2 regions of the Agrococcus sp. DT81.2 genome follow, and region 1 is predicted to be linked to the other one. Evidence: predicted binding sites of a transcription regulator. Region 1 holds the regulator's gene; the other holds the start of a gene.

Region 1 (15,348 bases):
TGAGGACGAGCGAGCTGCAGCTCGCGGTCACGGAGGAGTTCGGCGCGCTCGGCGCGGTGCTGATGACCGACACGACGCTGGGGAGCCTCGGTGGCCGCACGGCGGCCGAGGCGCTCGCCGCTGGCGTGCCGGCGCGCGAGATCTGGCAGGCGCTGTGCGATGCGAAGGACGTGCCGGTGGAGCGCAGGCACGGCCGAGGGATGCGGACGCCCCGGCGCTGAGCGCTGGCGACACGCCGCACGCGTGTTCGAAGACTCGTTCGATCCGGGCGTAGGCTTGCCGTGCACGACGAGCCCGTCATCCACAGGCGGGACCAGGGGCCGCCCGCGTGTCAGCGGCCCGCCGTAGCGTGAGCGCACCACCAACGGAAGGCCAGCAATGCCCACACCCGCAGACCGCGAGAAGTCGCTCGAGGCGGCGCTCGCACAGATCGACCGCCAGTTCGGCAAGGGGTCGGTGATGCGCCTCGGCAGCGAGGACCGCGCGCCGGTCGAGATCATCCCCACCGGCTCGATCGCGCTCGACGCCGCGCTCGGCATCGGCGGGCTCCCGCGTGGGCGCATCGTCGAGATCTACGGCCCGGAGTCGTCCGGCAAGACGACGCTCACGCTGCACGCGATCGCGAACGCGCAGCGCGCCGGCGGCATCGCCGCGTTCATCGACGCCGAGCACGCGCTCGACCCCGAGTACGCGAAGAAGCTCGGCGTCGACATCGACGCGCTGCTCGTCTCGCAGCCCGACACCGGTGAGCAGGCGCTCGAGATCGCCGACATGCTGGTCCGCTCCGGCTCGATCGACCTCGTCGTCATCGACTCCGTCGCGGCCCTCGTGCCGCGCGCCGAGATCGAGGGCGAGATGGGCGACAGCCACGTCGGCCTGCAGGCTCGCCTGATGTCGCAAGCGCTGCGCAAGCTCACCGGTGGCCTCAACCAGACGCAGACGACGATGATCTTCATCAACCAGCTGCGCGAGAAGATCGGTGTGTTCTTCGGCAGCCCCGAGACCACCGCGGGCGGCAAGGCGCTGAAGTTCTACGCCTCCGTGCGGCTCGACATCCGCCGCATCGAGACGCTCAAGGACGGCACCGAGGCGGTCGGCAACCGCACGCGCGTCAAGGTCGTCAAGAACAAGATGGCGCCGCCCTTCCGCCAGGCGGAGTTCGACATCCTCTACGGCGTCGGCATCTCGCGCGAGGGCAGCCTGATCGACTTCGGCGTCGAGCACGGCATCGTCCGCAAGTCGGGCGCCTGGTACACCTACGACGGCGACCAGCTGGGGCAGGGCAAGGAGAAGGCCCGCCAGTTCCTCATGGACAACCCCGACATCGCCGCCGACATCGAGCGCCAGATCCTCGCCAAGCTCGGCATCGGTCAGGGCAAGGCCGCGCCGGAGGCGAACGGCAGCGTCGAGTCGCTCGACGCCCGCAGGCAGGAGCGCCAGGGGGCGTGAGCGATCGCGATCGCCTGGCCGGCGTCACGCAGCTCTCCACCTGGGTGGCGCGTGACGCCGAGCCCGAGCCCGAGCTCGAGCTCGAGGATGCGGCGGCGATCGAGCGCGTCGACGAGGAGTCGGCGCGCTCGATCGCGCTGCGCGCACTCGGGCGGAAGGCCGCCAGCCGGCAGGAGCTCGATCGCACGCTCGAGCGGCGGGAGGTCGAGCCCGACGTGCGCGCCGCGGTGCTCGACCGGCTCGAGGCCGAGGGGCTCGTCGACGACGCGCAGCTCGCGCGCGACACCGCCGAGCGCCTGCGCGAGCGCAAGCACCTGGGGGAGCGCGGGGTGGCTGCAGAGCTCCGCAAGCGCGGGCTCGACCCTGACGAGCTCGACGACGCCGATCGCGACGACGAGCTGCAGCGCGCCATCGATGCCGCCGCTGAACGCCGCCGCCGCATGGGCAGCCTCGACGACGAGACCCTCGAGCGCCGGCTCGCGGGGTGGCTGCAGCGAAGGGGCTTCTCGGGCGGCACCGTCCGCATCGCCATCGAGCGCACGCGCACCCGTGGTGGCCCTCGCTTCCGGTGATGCACCCGATCCCCAGGCGACGGGCAGGTAGGTTGTCCTCATGAAGACTTCGAGGATCCTTGCTGTTCCGGCACTCGCGGCGAGCGCGCTGCTCGCACTGACGGGCTGCATCCAGCTCCCCCCGGTGGGCGGCGGCACCGGCGGCGGCACCGAGCAGACGCAGGCAGCCGACGGCGGCTCTGTGGACAGCGAGCTGGCCGGCACGAACTGGACCGGCACGGACGCAGCCGACAACTCGCTCGACCTCGTCCTCGAAGAGGACGGCACCGTGCTGCTCAACGAGCTGAACGGCAATGGACCGTTCGACGACGACAGCGACACCTGGTCGCTCCAGGGCGACGAGATCACGATCTTCATCGGCGGCCTCGGCGGGGACGTCGAGTCGATCGAGTACACCGGCACGGTCGGCGACGGCACCATGGAGCTCTCGGGCGTCGATGGGTCCGGCCAGCCGGGCTACGAGATCACCCTCACGCAGCAGGGCTGACGCCGAGCGCGCGCCGCAGCCTCGGTACGCTGGAGGGCATGTCGACGCACGCGATCCGCACCTTCGAGGTCAAGACCTTCGGGTGCCAGATGAACGTGCACGACTCGGAGCGGCTGCGCGGTTCGCTCGAGGCGGCCGGCTTCACCGAGGCGGTCGACGGCGACCCCGACATCGTCGTCATCAACACGTGCGCGGTGCGCGAGAACGCCGATCAGAAGCTCTACGGGCACCTCGGTCAGCTGGCGAAGACGAAGCGCGAGCGTGCGGGGTTCCAGATCGCGGTGGGCGGGTGCCTCGCACAGAAGGACCGCTCCACCATCATCGAGCGGGCTCCCTGGGTCGACGTCGTGTTCGGCACCCACAACATCGGCTCCCTGCCGACGCTGCTCGAGCGCAGCCGCCACAACGGCGAGGCCGAGGTCGAGATCCTCGAGGCGCTCGAGGTGTTCCCCTCCACGCTGCCGACGAAGCGCGAGTCGACGTACGCGGGCTGGGTGTCGATCTCGGTGGGCTGCAACAACACCTGCACCTTCTGCATCGTGCCGTCGCTGCGCGGCAAGGAGCGTGACCGGCGACCCGGCGACGTGCTCGCCGAGGTCCAGGCGCTCGTCGACGACGGCGCGATCGAGGTGACGCTGCTCGGCCAGAACGTCAACTCCTACGGCGTCGAGTTCGGCGATCGGCTCGCGTTCGGCAAGCTGCTCCGCGCGGCGGGCGAGATCGACGGCCTCGAGCGCATCCGGTTCACGAGCCCGCACCCCGCGGCGTTCACCGACGACGTCATCGACGCGATGGCCGAGACGGATGCGGTGATGCCGCAGCTGCACATGCCGCTGCAATCGGGCTCGGACCGCGTGCTCAAGGCCATGCGGCGCTCCTACCGCTCGACGAGGTTCCTGGGGATCCTCGACCGCGTGCGGGAGCGCATCCAGGATCCCGCGATCACGACCGACATCATCGTCGGCTTCCCGGGCGAGACGGAGGAGGACTTCGCCGAGACGCTGCGGGTCGTCGAAGCGGCGCGCTTCGCGTCGGCGTTCACGTTCCAGTACTCCATCCGCCCCGGCACGCCCGCGGCGACCATGCCCGACCAGGTGCCGAAGGAGGTCGTGCAGGAGCGCTTCGAGCGGCTCGTCGCCCTGCAGGACCGCATCTCGCACGAGGAGAACCGCGCGCAGATCGGCCGCACGGTCGACGTGCTGGTCTCGGCTGCGGAGGGGAAGAAGGACGCGCGGACGCACCGCCTCAGCGGCCGCGCCGAGGACAACCGGCTCGTGCACTTCGCGCCTGGCGAGCAGGCCCCCCGGCCGGGCGACGTCGTCACCGTCGCGGTGACGCAGGCGGCGCCATTCCACCTCATCGCCGACGGCGCCCCGGTGTCGGTCCGCCGCACCCGCGCGGGCGACGCCTGGGACCGCGCGCAAGCCGACTCGTGCGCCGTGCCGGCGCCGGCCGCCGGTGGCGCGCCGCGACCGGTGTCGCTGGGCCTGCCGACCGTGGGCCTGCCGACGCTGCGGCTGTCGGGCGCGTGACGCTCGTCGCCGTCGTCGGCGCCACCGGCACCGGCAAGACGGCGCGGTCGCTCGACATCGCCGACGCGGTCGTGCGCCTCGGTCACCGCGCCGAGATCGTCAACTGCGACGCGATGCAGCTGTACCGCGGCATGGACATCGGCACGGCGAAGGTGAGCGTCGACGAGCGTCGAGGCCATCCGCATCACCTCCTCGACGTGCTCGAGCCGTGGCAGGATGCGGCGGTGCCCGCCTACCGCGAGGCCGCGCTCGCGGCGATCGCCGGCATCGAGGAGCGGGGCGCCGTGCCGATCCTGGTCGGCGGCAGCGGCCTCTACGCGTCGAGCGTGCTCTACGACTTCGCGTTCCCCGCGACCGATGCCGCGCTGCGCGCCACGCTCGAGGCCGAGCTCGAGCAGCACGGCCCCGCCGAGCTGCACGCGCGCCTGCTGGCGGTCGACGCGGCGGCAGCGACCGCCATCGGCCCGCACAACGGCAGGAGGCTCGTGCGCGCGCTCGAGGCCGTCACGCTCACGGGGGAGCCGTTCCGCGTCGGCCTGCCGCCGGAGGAGGCGCTCGTGCGGCCGACGATAATCCAGCACGAGCGCGCCGAGCGTGCCGAGCTCGTCGCGCGCCTCGACGCGCGCGTCGCCACGATGTGGGCGCTCGGCATCGTCGAGGAGGCGCAGTCGCTGCGAGCCGCGGGGATCGAGCGCGGCACGACCGCGCAGCAGGCGATCGGCTACCGGCAGGCGCTCGACCAGCTCGACGGACGGATCGACGAGGCGGAGGCGATCACGAGCACCCAGGCGCTGACCCGCCGCTACGCGCGTCGACAGGTGTCGTGGTTCCAGCGGTATCCCGCGGCGCCGGCAGCCGAGCCCGCGAGCATCGCCGCTCGCGCGGTCTCGGCGCTCTAGACTCCGGAGCGTGAGCGAGGCGATCGGAGCGGGCCGTGGTGCCGGCACGCGGCGGGTCGTCGTCGCCGTCGACAGCTTCAAGGGATCGATCGGCGCTGCTGCCGCCGCGCGGGCCGTCGCCGAGGGGATCGCGTCGACCGCTCCCCGCGCCGAGGTCGAGCTCCGCCCCATGGCCGACGGCGGAGAGGGCACCCTCGAGGCGTTCTCGGCGGCGCCCGGCGCTCGGCGGATGCCGGTCGACGTGCGCGGCCCGGACGGCGCCACCGTCGCCGCGCAGTGGCTGCTGCTCGAGCGCGCCGACGGCGCCACCGGCGTGGTCGAGCTCGCGAGCACGAGCGGGCTCGAGCTGCTCGGCGAGCGCCGGCTGCCGTGGAGCGCGGACACCTACGGGTTCGGGCAGGCGATCGCGGCGGCGCTCGCCCACGGCGTCGACCGGCTCGTGCTGGGCATCGGCTCGAGCGCCTCCACCGACGGCGGTGCCGGCATGCTGGCGGCGCTCGGCGCGCGGTTGCGCGACGAGCACGGCGCCCCGTTCCTCCCGGGTGCGGCGGGCCTCGAGTCCATCGTCAGCGTCGATCTCAGCACGTGCGCACCACCGCCGACCGGCGGCGCGATCGTGCTGACCGACGTCACGAACCCGCTGCTCGGGGAGCGCGGCGCGGCAGCCGTCTTCGGTCCGCAGAAGGGGCTCGACGGCGCGGGCATCGCGCGCGCGGACCGCGCGCTCGCCCGGTTCGCGCCCCTGCTCGACGCCGACCCGGAGCTGCCCGGCAGCGGCGCAGCCGGCGGCACCGGCTTCGCGCTCCGCGCGTGGGGTGCAGCGCTCGTGCCCGGCGCGGCCGCGGTCGCCGAGCTCATCGGCCTCGACTCGGCCATCCGGAGCGCGGACCTCGTCGTCACCGGTGAGGGCTCCTACGACCGGCAGTCCCTCGACGGCAAGGTGCCCGGCTTCGTCCTCGCGGTCGCGCGCGACGCCGGCGTCCCGATCGCGCTGGTCGCCGGGCGGATCGACCCCGCGGCCGACCGCGCGCCCTTCTCGAGCGCGATCGCGCTCACCGAGCTGGCGGGCGGCGGTGCCGCGGCGATGGCTGCGCCGGCACGCTGGCTGCGCCAGGCGGGCGAGGCGCTCGGGTCGCGGCTCTGATCCGCTCGGACGGCCCACGCTGGCGCATCCTGCCGCGCTAGCCTGGAGGGCATGACGCTGCAGGACACGCCGTTCGCGAAGGGCCACGGCACGGGCAACGACTTCGTGCTGGTCGCCGACCCGGCGGGGCGCAGTCCGCTCAGCCCCGAACGCGTGCGCGCGCTCGCGGATCGCCGATTCGGGGTCGGCGGCGACGGGGTGATCCGGGCGGTGCCGTCCGGCGCCTCCGGGGACGCCCTGCTCGACGGCGCGGCCGAGGGCGCGGCGAGCACCATCTGGGCGATGGACTACTGGAACGCCGATGGCAGCGTCAGCGAGATGTGCGGCAACGGCGTGCGCGTGTTCGTGCGCTACCTGCTCGACGAGCGGCTCGCGGAGCTGCCCGACGGCGGCTGGATCGACGTCGCCACCCGCGCGGGGGTCAAGCGCGTGGTGCGGCGCGGGGAGCTGCTCTCCGCCGACCTCGGGCCCTTCGAGCTCGGTGCTGAGAGCCTCGTCGCGGCGGTCGGGCTCGACGTCGACCGGCCGGGCCTCGGAGTGTCGACCGGCAACCCGCACGTCGTCGTCGCGCTCGCGAGCGAGGACGAGCTCGCGGGTCTCGACCTGCACCGGGCGCCGTCGCTCGATCCCGTGCCCGCCGACGGCGCGAACGTCGAGTTCGTCGTCCCCGGCCTCATCGCCGACGGCGTAGGCTCGATCCGCATGCGCGTGCACGAGCGCGGCGTGGGGGAGACGCTCTCCTGCGGCACCGGTGCCGTCGCAGCCGCGATGGCGACGCGCCACTGGTCCGGGGATGCGGCGGACCGCTGGATCGTCGACGTGCCGGGCGGCAGGCTCGAGGTCGAGCTCGATGCGCGCGGCCACGCGTGGCTCACCGGCCCGGCAGAGATCGTCTTCCGCGGAGCGGCGCTCAGTCCGGTGCAGTGACGGCGATGATGCGGTACGTCCTCTTGGAGTCGGCGCGCTCGACGTCGAAGTCCTCGAAGCGGTCCGCCAGCCAGGTCAGCAGCGAGTCGGCGCCCAGGTGCTTCTGCACCACGAGCCAAGCGGTCGCGCCGGGCGCGAGCCGGGGGATCCACGTCTCGAGCAGCGCGTGCAGCTGCGGCTTGCCGATGCGGATGGGCGGGTTCGACCAGATCGCATCGAAGCGCAGCTCGTCCGGCACCAGCTCGGGCGAGGCGGCGACGATGTTCGATAGACTGAGCAGCTCGGCATTCCGCTCGACGAGCGAGAGCGCTCGAGCATTGACGTCGACCGCCCACACGCGGGCAGCGGGGGAGCGGAGCGCGAGCGTCGCGGCGATGGGCCCCCAGCCGCAGCCGAGGTCGAGCAGCTCGCCGGTCGCGGGCGGCGCGGGCACGGCATCCAGCAGCACCGCGGTGCCGACGTCGAGCCCGTCGCCGGAGAAGACGCCGGTGGCCGTGACCATCGTCCGCTCCTCGCCCGCGATCGGCACCCGGATCGTCCGGGTGGAGGCGGCGGCTGCGGGATCGGGTGAGAAGTAATGGTCCGGCACGGACACGACAGTAGCGAAGGACGAAGCATGGCAGCACCGGAGGAGACCGGTTCCACGGGCCCGGGGCGCGCGACGGAGCGCATCCTCGCGTGGGGGGAGCGCGCGCAGGCGCTCCAGGACGACGACGTCGCTCCGGCGCTCGACGCCGACGTCGACGGCGAGCAGCTCGACCGCGCGGACCGCGCGGCGCTCCGCCGCGTCGATGGGCTCCGCACCGAGCTCGAGGACGTCACCGAGGTCGAGTACCGCGAGCTCCGGCTCGAGAACGTCGTGCTCGTCGGCGTGTACTCGGGCGGCGCGAGCGGCGCCGAGGACGCCGAGAACTCGTTGCGCGAGCTCGCCGCGCTCGCGGAGACGGCGGGCGCGCGCGTGCTCGACGGCATGCTGCAGCGGCGCCCGAACCCCGACCCCGCCACCTACGTGGGTCGAGGCAAGGCCGAGGAGCTCGCCGAGATCGTCAAGGAGCTCGGCGCCGACACCGTCGTCGCCGACAGCGAGCTCTCGCCGAGCCAGCGCCGTGCGCTCGAGGACAAGGTGAAGGTCAAGGTCATCGACCGCACGGCCGTCATCCTCGACATCTTCAGCCAGCACGCGACGAGCCGCGAGGGCAAGGCGCAGGTCGAGCTCGCGCAGCTCGAGTACCTGCTGCCGCGCCTGCGCGGCTGGGGCGAGTCGATGTCCCGCCAGGCCGGTGGACAGGTGGGCGGGCAGGGCGCCGGCATGGGCTCGCGCGGTCCCGGTGAGACGAAGATCGAGCTCGACCGCCGACGCATCCACACCCGCATGGCGCGGCTGCGCAAGCAGATCAAGGGCTTCGGGCCCGCGCGGCAGGCCAAGCGAGCGAACCGCGACCGCTTCGAGGTCCCGGGCGTCGCGATCGTCGGCTACACGAACGCCGGCAAGTCCAGCCTGCTCAACCGCATCACGGGCGCCGGCGTGCTGGTCGAGAACGCCCTGTTCGCGACCCTCGACGCGACCGTCCGACGCGCGGTGACGCCGGACGGACGGGAGTTCACGATCGCCGACACCGTCGGCTTCGTCCGCAACCTGCCGCACCAGCTCGTCGAAGCCTTCCGCTCGACGTTCGAGGAGGTCGCGGAGTCCGACGTCATCGTGCACGTGGTGGACGCGAACCACCCGGATCCCGCGGCGCAGATCGCGACCGTGCGCGACGTCCTCGGAGAGACGGGAGCGCGCTCCATCCCCGAGATCGTCGTGTTCAACAAGGTCGACCTCGTCGGCGACGACGAGCGGCTGGTGCTGCGCGGGCTGCAGCCGGACGCGATCTTCGCGTCGGCGCGCACCGGCGAGGGCATCGACGCGATCCTGGAGCGCATCGGTCAGCTGCTGCCGCGACCCGAGGTCGAGGTGTCGCTGCTCGTGCCCTTCGACCGCGGCGACATCATCGCGATGCTCCACGACCGCTTCGAGGTCGTGAGCGAGGGCTACGGCGAGGCGGGCACGCGCGTCGACGCGAAGGTGACGGAGGCTGCGCTCGCGCAGCTCGCCCCCTTCCGCATCGACGCGGCCTAGGGGCCGGCCGCCACGCATAGGCTGACCGCGTGAGTGCGAGCCTCCTGCTGACCGCCGACAGCATGCTCGTCGACGGGGCGCTGGTGCCGGATGCCTGGGTGCTGTCGGAGCGCGGCGTGGTCACGGCGGTCGGTCGGGGCGCGCCCCCGCGCGACGCCGACCTGGCGGTCTCCGGCACCCTCGCGCCTGGGTTCGTCGACCTCCACTGCCACGGCGCCGTCGGCTCCGCGTTCGACGACGACGAGCCCGACTGGGACGGCATCCTCGGGTTCCACGCCGCGCACGGCACGACGAGGCAGGCGATCTCGCTCGTGACCGCTCCGCTCGAGACGCTGGTGCGGCGGATCGAGGCGGCGGCGGCGGTCTGCCGCGCCGACGACCGGGTGCTCGGCATCCACCTCGAGGGGCCCTTCCTCGCCGACAGCCACCGCGGCGCCCACGACCCGGCAGCCCTGCAGCCGCCGTCCGCGGAGGCGGTCGACCGGCTGCTCGCTGCCGGCGACGGGCACGTCCTGCAGCTGACGATCGCACCGGAGCTCACCGGTGCACTCGACGCCATCCCTCGCCTGGTCGCCGCGGGCGTGCGGGTCGCCGTCGGGCACACGGGCGCGGACGCCGCGACCGCTCGCGCGGCGTTCGACGCGGGCGCGACGCTGCTCACGCACGCATGCAACGGCATGCCGCCGATGCACCACCGCTCGCCGGGGCCGCTGCCGGCAGCGCTGCTCGACCCGCGGGTCACGCTCGAGGCGATCGCCGACGGCGAGCACGTCGCGCGGGAGGTGCTCGCGCTCCTCGCGCAGGCGGCCCCCGGCAGGCTCGCGCTCGTCTCCGACGCGATGGCTGCCGCGGGGATGCCGGACGGCGCCTACCGCATCGGCTCGCTCGACGTGCGGGTCGAGCAGGGACTCCCGCGCCTCGCCGAGGGCGACTCGATCGCCGGCTCCACGCTCACGCTCGACCGCGCCGTGCGCACCATGGTCGAGGCCGGAGTGCCGCTCGAGGCCGCGCTCGACTCGGCGACCAGGGCGCCGGCCGACGCGGTGGGCCGCGTCGACATCGGCGGGATCCGTGTGGGCGCGAGGGCGGATCTCGTCGCTCTCGACGGTCGCCTGGGGGTCTCGGGCGTGTGGCGAGACGGGCGCCGCGTGCCCGCTCGGGCCTAGACCGCGCGCAGCACCGCCACGACCCGGCCCAGCACGTCGGACTCGTCGCCCAGGATCGGCTCGAACGCCGAGTTCCGGGGGAGCAGCCACGTGTGCCCGTCTCGCTGCTTGAACACCTTCACGGTCGCCTCGCCGTCGAGCATCGCGGCGACGATGTCGCCGTTGTCGGCCGTCTGCTGCTGCCGCACGACGACCCAGTCGCCGTCGCAGATCGCGGCGTCGATCATCGAGTCGCCGACCACCTTGAGCATGAAGAGGTCGCCGGTGCCGACGAGCTGCTTGGGCAGCGGGAACACGTCCTCGACCTGCTGCTCCGCGGTGATGGGGATGCCCGCGGCGATGCGGCCGACGAGCGGCACGAACGACGCCTGCTGGATGCTGCCGACGGTCTCGTCGACCTCGTCGTCGACGAGCACCTCGATCGTGCGCGGTCGTGACGGGTCGCGGCGGATGTAGCCCTGCAGCTCGAGCTGCCCGAGCTGATGCGTGACGGACGAGAGCGACGAGAGACCCACGGCGTCGCCGATCTCGCGGTAGCTCGGCGGATACCCGCGCTGCCGCACCGCGCGCTGGATCATCTGCAGGATCGCCTGCTGCTTCTCCGTCAGCTGCCTCGCCATGATGCCCCGATCGCCCGATGTCAGTGGTGCCTGGTGGACTCCATCTGATTCGAAAGCGTATCCGACGGGTCGCCCGGATCACACAGACATTCGAGCGTGTCGTACGGGAATCCGACGAAAGCAGTTTCGCCGGGAGTCTTGACGTGCAGGTTCGTTCGAAGATAGGTTCGAAACAGAGATTCGCGGTCGGTGCTCCCGGCCGAGCACCGACCGCGAGTCCCACGAGAGGAGCAGGCAATGACTGCCATCGCCACGACCACCCCGAGCATCCGCATCCGCATGACGCCCCGCGGCCGCCGCACGCTGGCGCTGCTCGTCGCCGCGCCCGTGCTCGCCGTGGGCACGCTCGCGGGCGCCGGTGTCGTCGGCGACGCCCTCGCCGGCGCCGTCGCCTCGTCGTCGACGTCGACCGCGGGCTTCGAGCACATCACCGTGCTGCCCGGTCAGTCGCTCTGGCAGATCGCCGAGGCCGTCGCGCCCGAGGCCGACCCACGCGACGTCATCGCCGAGATCGAGCTGCTCAACGGCATCGCCGGAGCCATCCAGCCCGGCGAGCAGCTCGCGATCCCCGCGCACTACTCGCGCTGATCCGCGCCGCCGTGCCGGCCGTCCTAGGCTGGTTCGGTGACGAGCCTCGACGACCTCCCCATCCGCGACGACCTGCGCGGGCTCACGCCCTACGGCGCGCCGCAGCTCGACGTGCCCGTGCGGCTGAACGTCAACGAGAACGCCTACCGCGTGCCGGAGGCCGTGGCCCTCGACATCGTGCAGGAGATCGCGCGCGCCCTGCCCGACGCCAACCGCTACCCCGATCGCGAGTTCGACGCGCTCCGCCAGGCGTTCGCCGACTACCTCGGCCACGGGCTCGAGCCGGCGCAGCTGTGGGCGGGGAACGGCTCGAACGAGGTGCTGCAGCACGTGCTGCAGGCCTTCGGCGGACCCGGCCGGTCGCTGCTGTCGTTCACGCCCACCTACTCGATGTACCCGCTGCTCGCCCAGGGCGTCGGGATGCGGTGGATCCCGGTCCAGCGCGCGGATGACTTCACCCTGACGCCGGATGCGGTGCGCGAGGCGATCGCCGAGCACGATCCCGACGTCGTGTTCCTCTGCACTCCGAACAACCCGACCGGCACGTCGATCGGCCTCGACGTCATCGAGGCGGCAGCCGAGGCCGCGCGCGGCATCGTGCTCGTCGACGAGGCCTACGCGGAGTTCGCGCACGACCGCAGCCAGACCGCGCTCACGCTGCTGGAGCGCCACCCGCGACTGCTCGTGTCGCGCACCATGAGCAAGGCGTTCGCGTTCGCCGGCATCCGGGTCGGCTACCTCGCCGCACACCCCGCGGTCGTCGACGCGCTGCGGCTCGTCCGGCTGCCGTACCACCTGTCGGCCATCACGCAGGCGGCCGCGATCGCCGCGCTGCGCCACAGCGGCGAGATGCTGTCGCGCGTCGACGAGCTGCGGGCGCAGCGTGACCGGCTCGTCGACGAGCTCTCGGCGCTCGGCTACCGGCCCTACCCGTCCGACGCCAACTTCGTGCTCGTCGGCGGGGTCGACGACCCGGCGGCGACCTTCCGAGCGCTGCTCGACCGCGGCATCCTCGTGCGCGACGTGGGCCTGCCCCACACGCTCCGCATCACGGCGGGGACGCGCGCCGAGACGAGCGCGCTGCTGGCCGCGATGGCGGAGCTCGGGGCGGAATAGGATCGAGGCATGCCCCGCACTGCTTCCATCGAGCGCACGACGAGCGAGTCCCGCATCCGCCTCTCGCTCGACCTCGACGGCGACGGCACCTCGTCGATCTCGACGACCGTGCCCTTCTTCGACCACATGCTGACGGCCTTCGCGAAGCACTCGCTCATCGACCTGACGGTCGAGGCTTCGGGCGACACCGACATCGACGCGCACCACACCGTCGAGGACACCGCCATCGCGCTCGGCCTCGCGCTCGCCGAGGCGCTCGGCGACAAGGCCGGCGTGCGCCGCTACGGCGATGCGACGGTGCCGCTCGACGAGGCGCTCGCCCGCGCCGTCATCGACCTCTCCGGCCGGCCGTACCTCGTGCACGGCGGCGAGCCCGCCGGCTTCGAGCTGCACCGGATCGGCGGCCACTTCACCGGCTCGCTCGTGCGCCACGCGTTCGAGGCGATCGCGCTCAACGCGCGCATCACCGCGCACGTCGACGTGCTGGCCGGCCGCGACCCGCACCACATCGCCGAGGCGGAGTTCAAGGCATTCGCGCGCGCGCTGCGCGTCGCGGTCGAGCGCGACCCCCGCGTGAGCGGCGTGCCGTCGACGAAGGGCGCGCTCTGATGGCAGCTTGCCCCACCGTGGCGCTGCTCGACTACGGGCTCGGCAACGTCCACTCCGCCGCGAAGGCGCTCGAGGCCGCTGGCGCCGACGTGCAGCTCACGGCAGAGCGCGCCGCCGTGATGGACGCCGACGGGCTGGTCGTGCCCGGCGTCGGCTCGATGGCCGCCTGCATGGCAGGCATCCAGGGGATCCGCGGCGGCGAGCTCATCGGCCGTCGACTCGCAGGCGGCCGGCCCGTGCTCGGCATCTGCGTCGGCATGCAGGTGCTGTTCACGACCGGCGAGGAGGGCGGCGGCCCGACGCCCGGCCTCGACGAGTGGCCCGGCACCGTCCGCCGGCTGCAGGCCGACATCCTGCCCCACATGGGGTGGGCGCAGGTCGACGCCCCCGAGGACTCCGCGCTCTTCGCCGGGCTCCGCGACGAGCGGTTCTACTTCGTGCACTCGTATGCGGCCACCGAGTGGAGCATCGCGCCGCACCCCCGCGTCCGTCAGCCGCGCGTGACGTGGGCCGAGCACGGCGAGCGCTTCATCGCGGCCGTCGAGAACGGCCCGCTCTCCGCCACCCAGTTCCACCCCGAGAAGTCGGGGGAGGCGGGCATCCGCCTGCTGCAGAACTGGGTCCGCGGCCTCTGAGCCCGACTCCCATCCGGAAGGCATCGAATCCCCATGACCGACTTCAACCAGTCGCCCAAGCTGCAGCTGCTGCCCGCCATCGACGTCGCGGGCGGCAAGGCGGTGCGCCTCACGCAGGGCCGAGCTGGCACCGAGACGTCGTTCGGGAGCCCCGTCGAGGCGGCCGAGGACTGGGTGCGCCAGGGCGCTGAGTGGCTGCACCTCGTCGACCTCGACGCAGCCTTCGGTCGCGGCGACAACCGCGCCGTGATCAAGAAGGTCATCAAGGCGGTCAAGGGCCGCGTGCAGGTCGAGCTCTCCGGCGGCATCCGCGACGAGGCCTCGCTCGAGGCGGCGCTCGCCACGGGCGTGAAGCGCATCAACCTCGGCACCGCCGCGCTCGAGAACCCCGAGTGGACCGCATCCGTCATCTCCGAGTACGGCGAGCAGATCGCCGTCGGCCTCGACGTGCGCGGCACGACGCTCGCGGCGCGCGGCTGGACCCAGGACGGCGGCGACCTGTGGGACGTGCTCGACCGGCTCGAGGCCGCCGGCTGCAGCCGCTACGTGGTCACCGACGTCACGAAGGACGGCACCCTGCAGGGCCCCAACATCGAGCTGCTGCGGCAGGTCGCGGAGCGCACGGAGAAGCCCGTCGTGGCCTCCGGCGGCATCTCGAGCCTCGACGACATCGCTGCGCTGCGCGAGCTCGTGCCGCACGGCGTCGAGGGCGCCATCGTCGGCAAGGCGCTCTACGCGGGCGCCTTCACGCTCGCGGCCGCGCTCGACGTCGCGGGCGACTGACGCCCGTGTCCCAGGCGTCGCCGGGCGGCGGGGCGGACTCGGCGGGCAGGCCGTGGGCGGGTCGTTCGTTCGACCACCACGACACCGCCTACGCCGGCGACGACGGCTCGCCGCCCGAGGGCTACCTCGATGCGGTGCGCGCCCTCGCGGCGGGAGCCGCGGGCCCGGCGGCGGTCGTCGACGCGCTGCGCGGGGAGCGGCTGCTCGTGCCGCTGCTCGCGGCTGCGGGCGAGCTCGGCATCGATGCGGCGGGGCGCACGATCGACAAGAGCCAGGAGCTGTCGATCGTGACCGTCCAGGGTCCCGACGGAGCGCCGATCCTGCCGATGTTCGCGGGGGTCGCGGCCATGCAGGCGTGGAACCCGGTCGCGCGACCCGTGCCCACGAGCGTGCAGCGGGCCGCGGCAGCGGCGCTCGACGGGCCCGCGCGCATCGTCGTCGATCCCGGCGGCGAGGGCGAGTTCGTGCTGAGCCGCTCGATGCTGGTCGCGCTGCTGGCGGATGCGCCGTGGTCGTGGGGCGTCGACGACGCCGCCGTGCACGAGGCCGTGCTCGACGCGCTCATGGCGCAGCCCACCGTGCAGGCGGTCGTGCTCGCGACCGGCGACCCGCGCTGCGTCCTCGCAGGCGCGGAGCTCGAGGTGCACGCCCTCGTCGACGCCGCGCCGGACGCGGCCGCGCAGGTGCAGGCGGCGGCGA
Region 2 (15,348 bases), on a different contig from region 1:
AACACGCCGAGCAGCAGGCCGCCTTCTTGGCCGACGAAGCTGCCGCCGGCGACGAAGAGGCCGAGCACGCCGACGAGCAGGTAGACGGCGCCGAAGATCGTGGCGACGAGTCGGTTGGGGGACTGGGTCATGACTCCTCCTTCTGTGTGGGCCGTTTCCGGCCTGTGCGCCGCGGTGGCGCACGGGGTGTCGACCAGGGATTCGGAACCGAGGTCGACTCGGATTGGCCCTCGGGGTACAGGATCGCTGTCGGTAGGCGCGTGCACAATGGGGGCATGGTGGGAATCGAGGGCGACACCCTCAGCGATCTGAACGCTCGGGCGCAGGAGCTGCGCAACCGGATCGAGGAGGCGAGCGCGGCCTACTACGACCGCGACGCCTCGATCATGGACGACGTCTCGTACGACGCGCTCGTGCGCGAGCTCGACGAGCTCGAGCGGTCGCATCCCGAGCTGCAGAGCCAGGACTCGCCGACGCAGACGGTGCAGGGCGGCGCTGGCAGCGGCCTGCCGACCATCGAGCACCGCGAGCGGATGCTGAGCCTCGACAACGTCTTCTCGATCGACGAGCTGCGCGAGTGGTGCGCGAAGGCGGAGTCGGCCGCCGGCAGGCGCGTCGCGTGGCTCACCGAGCTCAAGATCGACGGCCTCGCGATCGCCCTGCGCTACGAGCACGGCGTGCTCACCTCCGCGGCGACGCGCGGCGACGGCCGCGTCGGCGAGATCGTCACGCCCAACGCCGTGCGCGTCGCGGGCGTGCCCGAGCGCCTCGCCGGCACCGGGCATCCGCCGCTCGTCGAGGTCCGCGGCGAGGTGTTCATCCCGGTCGAGGCCTTCGAGCGGCTCAACGCGCTGCAGGCCGAGCTGCGGGGCCGCTCGATCGAGGAGGACCGCGCGCGGTGGGAGCGGCGCCCCGCGGCGAGCCGAGGGGACTTCGACGAGGAGAAGGCAGCCGATCGGGCGGCGAGGCGGTTCCCGGCGTTCGCGAACCCGCGCAATGCCGCCTCCGGCGGGCTCCGCCAGCAGCTCGAGAAGAAGGGCGGCCTCGAGCGGGAGGCGGGCGAGGAGCGGATCGCCGCGCTCGCGATGTACGTGCACGGCTTCGGCGCCTGGCCCGACCCGCCCGTCGCGGCGCAGAGCGAGGTCTACGCGCTGCTCGCGGAGTGGGGCCTGCCGACGAGCCCGCACGTCGAGGTGCTGCAGGGCGCCGACGACGTGGTCGCCTACGTCGAGCGGTTCGGGGAACGGCGGCACTCGGTCGAGCACCAGCTCGACGGCATCGTCGTCAAGGTCGACGAGCTCGCGCTGCACGATGAGCTCGGGATGACGAGCCGCGCGCCGCGCTGGGCGATCGCCTACAAGTACCCGCCTGAGGAGGTGCACACGAAGCTCCTCGACATCGTCGTGAGCGTCGGGCGCACCGGCAGGGCGACGCCCTACGCCAACATGGAGCCGGTCCAGGTCGCGGGGTCGGTCGTGCGGCAGGCGACGCTGCACAACCAGGACGTCGTGCGCGTCAAGGGCGTGCTCATCGGCGACACGGTGGTGCTGCGCAAGGCGGGCGACGTCATCCCGGAGGTGCTCGGGCCGGTCGTCGAGCTCCGCGACGGCAGCGAACGCGAGTTCGTCATGCCGGAGCACTGCCCCGAGTGCGGCACGACGCTGCGGCCGATGAAGGAGGGCGACGTCGACCTGCGGTGCCCGAACGCGAAGGACTGCCCAGCGCAGGTGCGCGGCCGCGTCGAGCACATCGGCAGCCGCGGCGCGCTCGACATCGAGGCGCTCGGCGAGGTGACCGCGGCGGCGCTCACGCAGCCGAGCGTGCCCGCAGAGCCGCCGCTGCTCACCGAGGCGGGGCTGTTCGCGCTCACGATCGACGAGCTCGTGCCGATCGAGGTGGTCGTGCGCGACGCCGAGACGGGGCAGCCCAAGCTCGACGAGCAGACCGGCGAGCCGGTGCGGCGCGCCCCCTTCCAGCGCGTGGAGGTCACCTACCCGCCGGGCAGCGAGGGCATGACGGCCGCCGAGCGTCGAAAGGCCGGCATCCGCAAGGACCACCGGGTGCTCCGGCCGTCCGCGCAGGCCGAGACGCTGCTCGCCGAGCTCGAGCGCGCGAAGACCAAGGATCTGTGGCGCCAGCTCGTCTCCCTCAACATCCGTCACGTCGGCCCGGTCGCCGCGCGAGCGCTCGCCGACTGGTTCGGCTCGCTCGCCGCGATCGAGGCGGCGACGCCCGAGGAGCTCGCGCACGTCGAGGGAGTCGGGCCGATCATCGCCGACGCGGTGATCGAGTGGCTCGCCGTCGACTGGCATCGCGAGATCGTGCAGGCGTGGCGGGATGCCGGGGTGCGGTTCGCGACCCCCGGTCACCCGGGACCGGGGGCGGCGGGGGAGCGCGGCGGCGTGCTCGCCGGCATCACGGTCGTCGCGACCGGCACGCTCGAGGGCTACACGCGCGAGGGCGCGCAGGAGGCGATCATCGCCGCGGGCGGCAAGGCTGCGTCGAGCGTCTCGAAGAAGACGCACTTCGTCGCCGCCGGCCCAGGCGCCGGATCGAAGCTCGGCAAGGCCGAGGAGCTCGGCATCCGCATCCTCGACGCGGCGGAGTTCCGCGTGCTCGTCGAGCAGGGGCCGGATGCGCTGCCGGCGCTCGAGCCCGGAGCGGCGGGCGCGTGATGGATGCGATCGCGGTGCTCACCGAGGCGTTCTCGCGCATCCCCGACGAGGCACGCCGGGCCGTGCGGGGACTGACGCCCGCGCAGCTCGTCGCGGCTCCGGCCGAGGGTGCGAACCCGATCGGCTGGCTCGTCTGGCACCTCGCGCGCGGTCAGGACGCCCAGGTCGCCGCCGTGGCCGGCACCGAGCAGGTCTACGCCTCGGACGGCTGGGCGGCGCGCTTCGGGCTCGAGGCCGATCCTGGCGACACCGGCTACGGGCACGGCCCCATCGAGGTGCGAGCCGTGCAGCCCGAGTCGGCCCAGGCGCTGCTCGACTACCTCGACGCCGTGCACGCCGCGACGCAGCGCTTCCTCGCGACCCTGAGCGATGCCGACCTCGACCGCGTCGTCGACGATGCGTGGGATCCGCCCGTCACCCTCGGCGTGCGACTCGTCAGCATCATCGACGACGACGTGCAGCACGCCGGCCAGGCCGCGTACGCGCGCGGGCTGCTCGGCGAGTGATCGACCGGCTCGCGATCGAGGGCTATCGCTCGATACGCTCGCTCGTCGTCGACCTCGGGCCGCTGACCGTCGTCACTGGCCGCAACGGCACCGGCAAGTCGAGCCTCTACCGGGCGCTCCGGCTGCTCGCGGCGGCGGGGCAGGCACGGGCGGTCGCCGAGCTCGCGGCCGACGGCGGGCTCGACGCCGTGCGGTGGGCCGGTCCGGAGCGCATCGCTCGCGCGGTGCGCGAGGGCGGCCCGACCGAGGGGCTCGTCCGCTCGGGTCCAGTGGCCGTGCGGCTCGGCTTCGGTGCCGCGGACGGCCTCGGCTACGCGATCGACCTCGGCCTGCCGGTGCCGCTCTCGAGCGCTGGCGCGCTGTGCATGTTCGACCGCGACCCCGACATCAAGCAGGAGCACGTCTTCGCCGGGCTCGACCCGCGCCCCGCGAGCGTGCTCGTCGAGCGACGCGGCGCCCTCGTGCGGGCGCGCGGCGACGACGGGTGGCGCGAGCTCTCGCGCGGCATCGCGCCGTGGACGTCGGTGCTCGACGAGCAGGCGGGCACGCCGGATGCGCCCGAGATCGCGGGCGTGCGCCGCACGATCCGCGGCTGGCGGTTCCACGACGCGTTCCGCACCGACGCCGGCGCGCCCGCCAGGCAGCCGCAGGTGGGCACGCGCAGCCCGCGGCTCGACGACGACGGCGCCAATCTCGCCGCGGTGCTGCGCACCTCGATCGAGGCCGGGCTCGACCGCGAGATCGGCCGCGCGGTGGCCGAGGCCTTCGACGGCTCCGCGCTCGAGATCGTCGTCCACGACGGACGCATGACACCCGCGCTGCGCCAGCAGGGCATGCTGCGCATGCTCACCGCCGCGGAGCTCTCGGACGGCACCCTGCAGTTCCTGCTGCTCGTCGCCGCGCTGACCTCGGTCGAGCGCCCGAGCCTGATCGTGCTCAACGAGCCGGAGCGCAGCCTGCACGCCGAGCTCGTCGCACCGCTCGCCGCGCTTATCCGCCGCGCGAGCGAGCAGACGCAAGTGCTCGTCGTGACGCACCAGGCGCAGCTCGCCGCCGCGCTCGGCGGCACCGCGGTCGGGCTCGAGAAGGTGCACGGCGAGACGCTCGTCGCGGGCAGGGAGGGGCCGCTCGACCAGCCCTCGTGGCACTGGCCGAAGCGGTAGCGGGCGGTTCGCGGCGTCGGCGCCGCGCTCCTACGCTGGACCGCATGCTCGCCGACCACCACGACCTGCGGCTCGTGTTCGTGCACGGCTCCGGCCACGCCGGCCGTGCGGCGTTCCCGCAGCAGGCGGCGGCCTTCCCGGATGCGGCCTTCCCCGTGCTCCCCGGCTACGGCGACGAGGAGCCCGCGGTCGGCGACGTCGCAGCCGGCGCTCAGGCGCTCGCACTCCGCGCCGCCGATGTGCTCGTCGGCTTCAGCTACGGCGGCGTCGTGGCGACGATGGCGAGCTCGATGGAGCCGCCGCGCGCGCTCGTGCTCGTCGAGCCCGCGCTCTTCCAGCTCTGCGCCGACCGACCGGCGACCGCGCGGCTCATCGAGCGACTCGAGCCGATCTACCTGGACGCGACGCTGACCGACGCGACCTTCGAGCGCTCGTTCACGTTGGCGCTCGAGGGCCACGACGTCGGCCCCGCCGTCACGCCGCAGGCGCTGCGCTCCTCGAAGCGAGCGCGGCTGCACGGGGCGCCCTGGCGGCATCCGGTCGATCCCGCGGTGATCGCCGACACGCCCACGCTCGTGCTCACCGGCGGCTGGAACCCGGCGTACGAGGAGGTGGCGGCCGCGCTCGTCGAGCTCGGTGCCGCGCACGAGGTGCTGCCCGGCCACGGGCATCGCGTGATCGACCATCCCGACTGCTCGGCGCGCATCCGCGCTTTCATCGACGGGGTCTAGAAGAGCGTCGCCGCTGCGAGCATCGGCTCGCCCGACGTGCTCGGCAGCCGCTTCGCCCGGTTGCTGGGCGCCACGGCCGAGATGCCGGTGCCAGGCGCGACGACCGTGCGGCCGAGGCCATGGACCCGCTGCAGGGGACGGATGCGGTCCCGCAGCCACGACCGGTAGTCCGGGTGCGCGTAGGAGCCGAACCGGCCGCGCGCGTCGCGGTAGACGCGGTCGTAGAGCGGCAGCAGCTCTGCGTGCTCGGCGCGCAGCCACTGCAGGTACCACTCGCGCGCGCCCGGTCGCAGGTGCAGGGCGCTCGCGATGGCGCTCGTCGCGCCCGCGTCGGCGATCGCCGCGAACGCCGTCTCGAGGTGCGCGCGCGTGTCGGTGAGGCCCGGCAGGATCGGCATCGCGAACACGGCGCAGTCGAGGTCGGCGTCGCGCACCGCGCGCACCGTCTCGAGCCGCGAGCGGGTCGTCGGCGTGCCCGGCTCGACCTGCTGCTGCAGCTCGTCGTCGAAGATCGCGATCGACATCGCGATCGACACCGGCACGTCGCGAGCGATCGAGGCGAGCAGCGGCAGGTCGCGACGCAGCAGCGTGCCCTTCGTGAGGATCGAGATCGAGGCGCCGTGCCGGGCGAGCGCGCGGAGCACGCCCGGCATGAGCTTGTAGCGGCCCTCGGCGCGCTGGTACGGATCGGTGTTCGTGCCGAGCTGCACGGCGTCGACGTCTCGGCGGGGGCCCGCGAGCTCGCGCTCGAGCACCTCGACCAAGTTCGCCTTCACCACGATGCGGGAGTCGAAGTCGGCGCCCGAGTCGAGGTCGAGATAGGTGTGGGTGTTGCGCGCGAAGCAGTAGCGGCACGCGTGCTGGCAGCCGCGGTAGGGGTTGATCGTCCACGCGCCGCCCATGAAGCCGTCGCCCGCGACGTGGTTGAGCGCGCTCTTCGCCGTGACCTCCAGGAAGGAGGCGCCGTCGAAGCCGGGTGTCGGCCACGACTCCAGCACGCTGCCGCGCTCCTCGAGCCCGGGCAGCGCATCCGCGTCGACGTGCGTCGCCGTCTGTCCCTCCCACCGCATGCGACCATTCGAACACACGTTCGAGGCTGTGTGCAAGCGGCTCTGCGAGGTTGCGTCGGGGGATGGGCGGATTGGGCGAGCCGGGACGACGGCGGGGCGGATCTCGTGCGCTGGTGCGGTCGCGACATCGCGGAATGGGGGTACGGATCTGCGGGTGCGGGCGGCGGACACCTGCAGATCCGTACCGGCGACCGATCGGCGATCCAGGTGGTGGTACCGATCTGCGGATACTGGCACCGGGCACCCGCAACTCGGTACCGGGCAAGGCCGGTCGGGTGACGGGCGGGCCTGGTCGGGTGCCAGACGAGCACGGCGAGCGCGGCGGCTAGGGTCGTGACGTGCGGGGGAGCAGGCGGATGCAGGTGCTCGCGCCCGCGCTCTGGGCGGCGCTCATCGCGGCCGCGTTCGCGCTGCTGCTGACGCGCGTGCTGCGGCAGCCCGTCGCGTCCTGGCTCCAGGTGCCGCTCGCCGAGGGCGGCTGGGCGCTGCTCGTCGCCGTGGCGGTGATCGCGACGCTCGGCCTCGGCGGCGCGTCGCTCTGGCACGCGCTCATGCTGCGGCGGCTCGTGCGCGTCCGGCGGGTCGACCGGCTGATCGGCGCGCTCGGGGTCGGCATGGCGCTGCTCGCCTTCGCGATCGGCGTCGCCGGCGCCATCGACCCTGCGCTCGCCCGCGCCGCACTGCTGCTGGCGCTGCCGCTCTGGGCTGCTGGGCTCGGCGTGGCCGTGCTCGCGCTCGCGATGCTCATCCACGCGCGCGCCGCGCGCGCACCCCGAGCGCCCGGCACGGTGCTCATCCTCGGGGCGGGCTTGCGCGGTCGCGACGTCGGGCCGCTGCTGCGCCGGCGCGTGCAGCGGGGCGCCGAGGTGTGGCGGGCCGCGCTGAGCGAGCGACCGGATGCCCGGATCGTGGTCTCGGGCGGGCAGGGTCCGGATGAGGTGCGCACCGAGGCGTCGGCGATGGCGGAGCACCTCGAACGGCAGCTGGGCGTGCCGGCGTCGGCGATCGACCTCGAGGAGGCGTCGACCACCACACGCGAGAACCTGCTGCTCTCGCGCCCGCTCGTCTCGGGTCCGGGTCGCGGCCCGCTCGCGGTCGTGACGAGCGAGTACCACGCGTACCGCACCGCCGGGCTGCTGGCCGAGGCCGGCATCGACGGTGCGGTGATCGGCGCCTGGACCCGGCCGTCGTACCGGCCGGGCGCGACCGTCCGCGAGGCGCTCGCGATCGCCGCGGACCTCCGCTGGTGGTGCGTCTGGGCCGCCGTGGCGCTCGAGGCGCTCGCGATCTGGGTGCTCGCGACGCGGCCGTAGGATTGACCGACCCCCCGCAGCCGACGAGGAGACGCATGTCCGAGATCACTCGCGAGGAGGTCCAGCACCTGGCTGGACTCGCTCGCATCGCGCTCACCGACGACGAGGTGACGAGCCTCACGACCGAGCTCTCCGCCATCGTCGACGCGATCGCCACCGTGCGCGAGATCGCCGGCGACGACGTCCCCGCGACCAGCCACCCCGTGCCGCTCACGAACGTGCTGCGCGACGACGTCGTGGGGGAGACCCTCACGCACGAGCAGTCCTTCGCTGGCGCCCCCAGCCACGACGGCGAGCGCTTCCGCGTCTCGGCGATCCTGGGCGAGGAGCAGTGATGGGACAGGCACCCACCGACCTCACCCGCCTCGCCGGCCACGAGCTCGCCGGCCTGCTGGCGTCGGGCGATGTCTCGAGCGTCGAGGCGACGCAGGCGCACCTCGACCGCATCGCGGCGGTCGACGGCGAGATCCACGCCTTCCTGCACATCAACGACGGCGCCCTCGACCAGGCCCGCGCGATCGACGACCGCCGTGCCGCCGGCGAGGAGCTCCACCCGCTCGCAGGCGCCCCGGTCGCGATCAAGGACGTGCTCTGCACGATCGGCATGCCCTCGACCTCGGGCTCGCGCATCCTCGAGGGCTGGATCCCGCCCTACGACGCCACCGTCGTCGCGCGACTCAAGACCGCGGGCCTCGTCGCGCTCGGCAAGACGAACATGGACGAGTTCGCGATGGGCTCGTCGACCGAGCACTCCGCCTACGGCCCCACCCGCAACCCGTGGGACACCGACCGCATCCCCGGCGGCTCCGGCGGCGGCTCGGCTGCCGCGGTCGCATCGTTCGAGGCGCCGTTCGCGCTCGGCTCCGACACCGGCGGCTCGATCCGCCAGCCCGCCGCGGTCACCGGCACCGTCGGCGTCAAGCCGACCTACGGCGGCGTGAGCCGCTACGGTGCGATCGCGCTCGCCTCGAGCCTCGACCAGGTCGGCCCCGTCACGCGCACGGTGCTCGACTCGGCGCTCATCCACGACGTCATCGGCGGCCACGACCCGCACGACTCGACGAGCCTCCAGCGCGAATGGCCGTCGTTCACGGCGGCGGCGCGCGAGGGCGCGGCCTCCGGCAGCCTCGCCGGCGTGCGCGTGGGCGTCGTCAAGGAGCTCGACTCCGAGGGCATCGCCGACGACGTGCAGGCGCGCTTCCGCGAGACCGTCCAGGTGCTGACGGATGCGGGGGCGGAGGTCGTCGAGGTCTCGTGCCCGTCGTTCGCGTACTCGGTCGCCGCGTACTACCTGATCCTGCCGGCGGAGGCGTCGAGCAACCTCGCGCGCTTCGACTCCGTGCGGTTCGGCCTGCGCGTCGAGCAGCCGGGCCAGACGGTCGAGGACGTCATGGCCGCGACCCGTGAGGCCGGCTTCGGCGCCGAGGTGAAGCGACGCATCATCCTCGGCACCTACGCGCTCTCGGCCGGCTACTACGACGCGTACTACGGCTCCGCCCAGAAGGTGCGCACGCTCATCCAGCGCGACTTCGACGCGGCCTTCGAGCAGGCCGACCTGCTCATCAGCCCGGCCGCGCCGACCACGGCGTTCAAGCTCGGCGAGAAGCTCGACGACCCGCTCGCGATGTACGTCAACGACATCACGACCATTCCCGCGAACCTCGCGGGCATCCCCGGCATGGGGCTGCCGATGGGGCTCGGCGACGACGGGCTCCCCGTCGGGCTGCAGATCCTCGCGCCGATGTTCGAGGACGAGCGGCTGTACCGCGCGGGCGCCGCCATCGAGGCGCTGCTCGCGGACCGGTGGGGCGGCATCCTCACCACCAAGGCACCGGCACTGACGGAGGCGGCCCGATGAAGGACAAGCTGATGGACTTCCACAAGGCGCTCGAGCTGTTCGAGCCGGTGATGGGCTTCGAGGTGCACGTCGAGCTGGGCACGCGCACGAAGATGTTCTCCGCGGCGCCGAACCCCGCGCATCCCGACTTCCACGACGTCGAGCCGAACACGCTGGTCGACCCGCTGAGCCTCGGCCTGCCCGGCAGCCTCCCGGTCGTGAACGAGCAGGCCGTGCGGTACTCGATCGCCCTCGGCCTCGCGCTGAACTGCGAGATCGCCACGTCGAGCCGCTTCGCCAGGAAGAACTACTTCTACCCGGACACGCCGAAGAACTACCAGATCTCGCAGTACGACGAGCCCATCGCCTTCGAGGGGTCCGTCGAGGTCGAGCTCGCCGACGGCCGGCAGATCACCATCCCCATCGAGCGCGCGCACATGGAGGAGGACGCAGGCAAGCTCACGCACGTCGGCGGCTCCACCGGCCGCATCCAGGGCGCGGAGTACTCGCTCGTCGACTACAACCGCGCGGGCGTGCCGCTCGTCGAGATCGTGACGAAGCCCATCTTCGGCGGGGAGCACTCCTCGCCCGAGATCGCGAAGGCCTACGTCGCCACCATCCGCGACATCGTGCTCTCGCTCGGCATCTCCGAGGCACGCCTGGAGCGCGGTAACCTGCGCTGCGACGCCAACGTGAGCCTGCGCCCCCGCGGGCAGGAGCAGCTCGGCACCCGCACCGAGACGAAGAACGTCAACTCGATGCGATCGGTCGAGCGCGCCGTGCGCTACGAGATCCAGCGGCAGGCGGCGATCCTCGCCGACGGCGGCACGATCATCCAGGAGACGCGGCACTGGCACGAGGACACCGGCACGACGAGCCCCGGTCGTCCGAAGTCGGACGCCGATGACTACCGCTACTTCCCCGAGCCCGACCTGCTGCCCGTGGCGCCCAGCCGCGAGCTCGTCGAGGAGCTGCGCGCGCAGCTGCCCGAGCAGCCCGTCGCCCGCCGGCGCCGGCTGAAGGCCGAGTGGGGCTTCGCCGACCTGGAGTTCCAGGACGTCGTGAACGGCGACATGCTGCACCTCGTCGAGGCGACGGTCGCCGCAGGCGCCTCGCCCCAGGCCGCGCGCAAGTGGTGGACGGGCGAGATCGCCCGCGTCGCCAACGAGCGTGGCGTGGAGGCGTCGACGCTCGTCGAGCCGGCACATGTGGCCGAGCTGCAGCAGCTCATCGACGAGGGCACGCTCACCGACCGGCTCGCGCGCCAGGCGCTCGAGGGCGTCATCGCGGGCGAGGGCAGTCCGAGCGAGGTCGCGGCCGCCCGCGGACTGCAGGTCGTCACCGATGAGTCGGCGCTCGTCGCGGCCGTCGACGAGGCACTCGGCGCACAGCCCGACGTGCTGCAGAAGATCCGCGACGGCAAGGTGCAGGCAGCCGGAGCCGTGATCGGCGCCGTGATGAAGGCCATGCGCGGCCAGGCGGACGCCGCACGCGTGCGGGAGATCGTGCTGGAGCGAGCAAGCAGCTGAGTCGGGGGCTCCCAGGAATCTCCCATGAGTTTGCGTCAGGCTATGTCTCGGTCACCGCTTCCGCGGGGGCCCGGCGGCGTAAACCCTTGCACCGCTGCATGAGAGAAGGGACCACACACATGGGCATTCTCGGTTGGATCGTCCTCGGCCTCGTTGCCGGCGCCATCGCCAAGCTCATCCTGCCCGGCCGTCAGGGCGGCGGCTGGATCATCACGCTGATCCTGGGCGTCGTCGGTGCACTGCTCGGAGGCTGGATCGGCTCCGCGCTCTTCAACGTCGGCCTCGAGGGCTTCTTCGACATCACGACGTGGCTGCTTGCCATCGGTGGCGCGATCATCGTGCTGCTGATCTACGGCCTCGTCACCAAGAACCGCGGCCGCACGAACGCCTGACGTTCTGCTGCACACGAAGGGGGTCGCCTGCGGGCGGCCCCCTTCCGCGTGTCCGGGCGGTTCCTAGACGCCCGTGAAGGCCGCGATCTCGTCGAGGTGGTCGAGGTCGGTCAGGTCGAGGGTCTGCAGGTAGAGGCGCTCGACGCCGGCGTCGGCGAGCGCACCGAGCCGGTCCTCCACCTCGGCGCGCGTGCCCGCGATGCCGTGCTCGCGCAGCTCCGCGGACTCCCTGCCGATCGCCGCCGCACGTCGCGCGTACGTCGCCTCGTCGTCGCCGACGACCGTCACGAGCGCCGCTGAGCGCACGATCGGGCGGGTGCGCTCCTCGCGCTCGATCGCGCGGTCGAGCGCCGTGAACAGCGGGCGGATGCGGTCGAGTGCGGGGAAGGGCAGGTTGTGCTCGTCGGCGAACTCGGCAGCGAGCCGCGGCGTGCGGCGCTCTCCGAGCCCGCCGACGATCACGGGCAGCCGCTCCTGCGCCGGCTTCGGCAGGGCGGGGGAGTCCTCGAGCCGGTAGTGCTCGCCCTCGAACGAGAACCGGGCGCCGACGGGCGTCTCCCACAGGCCCGTCACGATCGCGAGCTGCTCCTCGAGCAGGTCGAAGCGCTTCTCAGGGAAGGGGATGCCGAAGGCGCTGTGCTCCTGCGCGAACCAGCCCGTGCCGAGCCCGAGCTCGACGCGACCACCCGACATCTGGTCGACGTTCGCGGCCTGCACGGCGAGGATGCCGGGCAGCCGGTACGTGACCGACGACACGAGCGTGCCCAGGCGCACCCGCTCGGTGTCGCGCGCAAGGCCGGCGAGGGTCGTCCAGGCGTCCGTCGGTCCGTAGCCGGGATCGCCGTCGCCCATCCGCAGGTAGTGGTCGGAGCGGAAGAAGCCGTCGAAGCCGAGCTGCTCGGTGCGCTGCGCGATCGCGAGCAGCTCGTCGTAGGAGGCGCCCTGCTGGGGCTCGGTGAAGATGCGGAGTTCCATGCCCCAAGCGAAGCACAGCGCGCCTCGACCGCGACGCGGAGGCCGCCGCGTAGGCTCGGTCGGTGCCGAACGACAGCCTGCGGATCGACTGGGACGCCTGGGGCGGCGACGTGCTCTCGCCCGAGGCGAAGGCCGCGAGGGTTTCGGCGTCGCCGAAGCGGGTGCCGGCCGAGCGCGACCTCGTGGTCGAGCGCCACGACGGCTGGGTCGGCGCCGTCGTGCGCGTCGAGACGGGCAACGTCCACCTCGAGGACCGGCGCGGCAAGGTGCGCGCGTTCCCGCTCGGCCGCGGCTTCTTCATCGACGGCGTCGAGGTCGAGCTCGTCGGGGCGTCTGCCAAGGGGGCAGCGCCGACCCGGACGGCGTCGGGATCGCGCGCCGTCGCGGACGCGCGCGCCCGCGTCGCGCTGCCCAGCCGCATCCTGGTCGAGGGCGTCCACGACGCCGAGCTCGTCGAGCAGGTCTGGGGTCACGACCTGCGCGTCGAGGGCGTCGTCGTCGAGCCGCTGCACGGCGCCGACGACCTCTTGGGCGTCGTCGCGGAGTTCGCCCCGACGGCCGAGCGGCGCCTGGGCATCCTGCTGGACCACCTCGTGCGCGGCTCGAAGGAGTCGCGCATCGCCGAGGAGGTGCTGCGCGGCCCGCACGGTGCGCACGTGCGGGTGGTCGGGCATCCGTTCATCGACATCTGGCAGGCGATCAAGCCCGCGCGCCTCGGCATCGAGGCGTGGCCGGATGTGCCGAGGGGCGAGGACTGGAAGCGCGGCACGCTGCGGCGGCTCGGCATGCCGCACGAGTCGCAGGAGGACGTCGGGCGCGCGTGGCAGCGCATCCGCTCGCGCGTGCGCGACTGGAACGACCTCGAGCCTGCGCTGCTCGCGCGCGTCGAGGAGCTCATCGACTTCGTGACGACCAACCGTCACTGAGTCGGCTATGCGAGCGGCTGCACCTCGACGAGCTGCGGCAGCTTCGGGTCACGGCCGTCGCCGGACGACCGCCCGGTGAACCGGCGACCGAGCCACGGCAGCACGTACTCGCGGTAGTAGGCGAGGTCACGGCGGCCCTCGGCGGTGGTCGCGCTCGTGAGGTCGCGCCATCCGATGGGCGCCTCGTGGCCGAGCGCGCGCAGCACGTTGCGCGCGACGTGCGCGTGCCCCGCGGCGTTGAGGTGCAGCCGGTCGACGGACCAGAACCTGGGGCTGCGCAGCTCGGGATCCGACCAGTTGTCGACGTAGGGCGCGTCGAGGTCGCTGATGCGCGACATCACCGCGCGCGCGAGGGCGTCGCCTCGGCGCTGCATCGCGGCGCCGAGCGGCATCACGGCGCTCGGGTTGCCGCCTGAGAGCAGGATCGGGCGGATGCCTGCTGCCGCGATGCGGTGCGCGGCGTCGGCGAGCCGCTCGCCCACGTGGTCGATCGACACCTTCGGCCGCAGGATGTCGTTGCCGCCGCCGTTGATGCTGATCGCATCGGGGCCGAGCGCGATCGCCGCGTCGAGCTGCTCGTGCAGGATCCCGGCGAGCTTGCGGCCGCGGATCGCGAGGTTGGCGTAGCGAACGGGCTCGCCCTGGGCGGTCGCGAGTCCGGCGGCGACGAAGTCGGCCCAGCCGCGCACGCTGCCGTCGGGCAGCTCGTCGCCGACGCCTTCGGTGAAGCTGTCGCCGATGGCAACGAACGATCGGATGGGCTGCACCGGTCCACCATACGCGCGGGGTCCGGGACCGCGCACACCGCCCCGCGTCGACCTGTGCTCGGACTAGACTGTGGTCATCACGGGAGTCCGGTGCGCCGGGCTGAGAGGAAGGCCGAAGCCTTCGACCGTCAAACCTGATCTGGATCATGCCAGCGCAGGGAGGACACCAACCCGTGCCATCTCTTCGAGGAAGGCACTGCAATGACCATCACCGCACCCGCGCCCGCGCGCACCCGCTCCAGCCGCTGGCGCGTCGTCGACATCGTCGTCGCCGCAGTCCTGGGCGTCGCGACCGGGCTCCTGTTCGTCGTCTGGAACGCCGTCGGGGGCGCCTGGTTCGGCGTCATGGAGGCGATCACGCCCGGCTTCGGCGGCCTCGCCGTCGGCATCTGGCTCATCGGCGGCGTGCTCGGCGGGCTCATCATCCGCAAGCCGGGCGCCGCGCTGTTCGTCGAGCTGCTCGCTGCGACAGTGTCGATGCTGCTCGGCAGCGCGTGGGCGATCGAGACGGTCTACTCCGGGCTCGCGCAGGGGCTCGGCGCCGAGCTCGTGTTCCTGCTCTTCGCCTACCGCCGCTTCGGCCTGCCGGTCGCGATGCTTGCGGGCGTCGGCGCCGCCGCGGCCGCCTGGGTGCTCGAGCTCTTCACCTCCGGCAACCTCGCGAAAAGCGCCGAGTTCCTCGGGATCTACCTCGGCTGCCTCGCCGTCTCCGGCGCGCTCCTGGCCGGCGTGGTCGGCTGGCTGCTGACCCGGGCGCTCGCCGCGACCGGCGTGCTCGACCGCTTCGCCTCGGGTCGGTCGCGCACCCGGTGACCGGCTCCCGCATCCGCGCTCGCGGGTGGGGCTGGCGGCACGCGAGCCGCGACGCGCCCGCCGTCGCCGGGCTCGACCTCGACATCGAGCCCGGCGAGCGCGTGCTGCTGCTCGGCCCCTCCGGGGCGGGCAAGTCGACGCTCCTCGCCGCCCTCGCCGGCGTGCTGGGCGGCGACGACGAGGGAGACGAGACGGGCGAGCTCTCGGTCGACGGCGCGCATCCCGCGACCCGGCACAGCGCACCGCACACGGCAGGGCTCGTGCTGCAGGACCCGCAGGCCAACACGATCATGTCCCGCATCGGCGACGACGTGGCCTTCGGCTGCGAGAACCTCGGGGTGCCGCGCGACGAGATCTGGGTGCGCGTGCGCGCCGCGCTCGACGCCGTCGGCCTCGACCTGCCGCTCGACCGCTCGACCGAGGCGCTCTCGGGCGGGCAGCGGCAGCGGCTCGCGCTCGCCGGGGTGCTCGCGATGCGGCCGGGCCTCATCCTGCTCGACGAGCCGACCGCCAACCTCGACCCTGACGGGGTCGTGGAGGTGCGGGATGCCGTGGCGCGCGTCGCCGCCGAGACGGGCGCGACGCTCGTGGTCGTCGAGCACCGCGTCGAGACGTGGCTCCCGGCGGTCGACCGCGTCGTCGTGCTCGAGC

What was found. Region 1 encodes LexA, which represses DNA repair genes until DNA is damaged. Its sites were predicted from a motif close to TCGAACANNTGTTCGA; they were not measured.
Region 2: the regulator LexA is predicted to act here: its motif matches at 6,154-6,169, upstream of ACLQ21_RS10545 (Rv2578c family radical SAM protein).

Annotation. Positions count from the first base shown of each region.
Region 1 is NZ_JBNCLZ010000007.1:18,589-33,936, reverse strand. Features, by position in the region: gene ACLQ21_RS13320 (DUF3046 domain-containing protein) at 1-221, shown strand, start outside; gene recA (recombinase RecA) at 379-1,449, shown strand; gene ACLQ21_RS13310 (regulatory protein RecX) at 1,446-2,021, shown strand; gene ACLQ21_RS13305 (hypothetical protein) at 2,062-2,508, shown strand; gene miaB (tRNA (N6-isopentenyl adenosine(37)-C2)-methylthiotransferase MiaB) at 2,547-4,040, shown strand; gene miaA (tRNA (adenosine(37)-N6)-dimethylallyltransferase MiaA) at 4,037-4,939, shown strand; gene ACLQ21_RS13290 (glycerate kinase) at 4,950-6,083, shown strand; gene dapF (diaminopimelate epimerase) at 6,141-7,010, shown strand; gene ACLQ21_RS13280 (class I SAM-dependent methyltransferase) at 6,994-7,599, opposite strand; gene hflX (GTPase HflX) at 7,627-9,132, shown strand; gene ACLQ21_RS13270 (N-acetylglucosamine-6-phosphate deacetylase) at 9,162-10,298, shown strand; gene lexA (transcriptional repressor LexA) at 10,295-10,918, opposite strand; gene ACLQ21_RS13260 (hypothetical protein) at 11,156-11,506, shown strand; gene ACLQ21_RS13255 (histidinol-phosphate transaminase) at 11,543-12,622, shown strand; gene hisB (imidazoleglycerol-phosphate dehydratase HisB) at 12,632-13,231, shown strand; gene hisH (imidazole glycerol phosphate synthase subunit HisH) at 13,231-13,866, shown strand; gene priA (bifunctional 1-(5-phosphoribosyl)-5-((5-phosphoribosylamino)methylideneamino)imidazole-4-carboxamide isomerase/phosphoribosylanthranilate isomerase PriA) at 13,900-14,649, shown strand; gene ACLQ21_RS13235 (SseB family protein) at 14,655-15,348, shown strand, end outside.
Region 2 is NZ_JBNCLZ010000005.1:7,851-23,198, reverse strand. Features, by position in the region: gene ACLQ21_RS10570 (DUF4383 domain-containing protein) at 1-131, opposite strand, end outside; gene ligA (NAD-dependent DNA ligase LigA) at 276-2,675, shown strand; gene ACLQ21_RS10560 (mycothiol transferase) at 2,675-3,181, shown strand; gene ACLQ21_RS10555 (AAA family ATPase) at 3,178-4,344, shown strand; gene ACLQ21_RS10550 (alpha/beta hydrolase) at 4,389-5,075, shown strand; gene ACLQ21_RS10545 (Rv2578c family radical SAM protein) at 5,072-6,145, opposite strand; gene ACLQ21_RS10540 (YdcF family protein) at 6,484-7,458, shown strand; gene gatC (Asp-tRNA(Asn)/Glu-tRNA(Gln) amidotransferase subunit GatC) at 7,494-7,793, shown strand; gene gatA (Asp-tRNA(Asn)/Glu-tRNA(Gln) amidotransferase subunit GatA) at 7,793-9,316, shown strand; gene gatB (Asp-tRNA(Asn)/Glu-tRNA(Gln) amidotransferase subunit GatB) at 9,313-10,824, shown strand; gene ACLQ21_RS10520 (GlsB/YeaQ/YmgE family stress response membrane protein) at 10,944-11,216, shown strand; gene ACLQ21_RS10515 (TIGR03560 family F420-dependent LLM class oxidoreductase) at 11,280-12,191, opposite strand; gene ACLQ21_RS10510 (DUF3097 family protein) at 12,254-13,117, shown strand; gene ACLQ21_RS10505 (SGNH/GDSL hydrolase family protein) at 13,123-13,884, opposite strand; TPP riboswitch at 13,954-14,062, shown strand; gene ACLQ21_RS10500 (ECF transporter S component) at 14,086-14,697, shown strand; gene ACLQ21_RS10495 (ABC transporter ATP-binding protein) at 14,694-15,348, shown strand, end outside.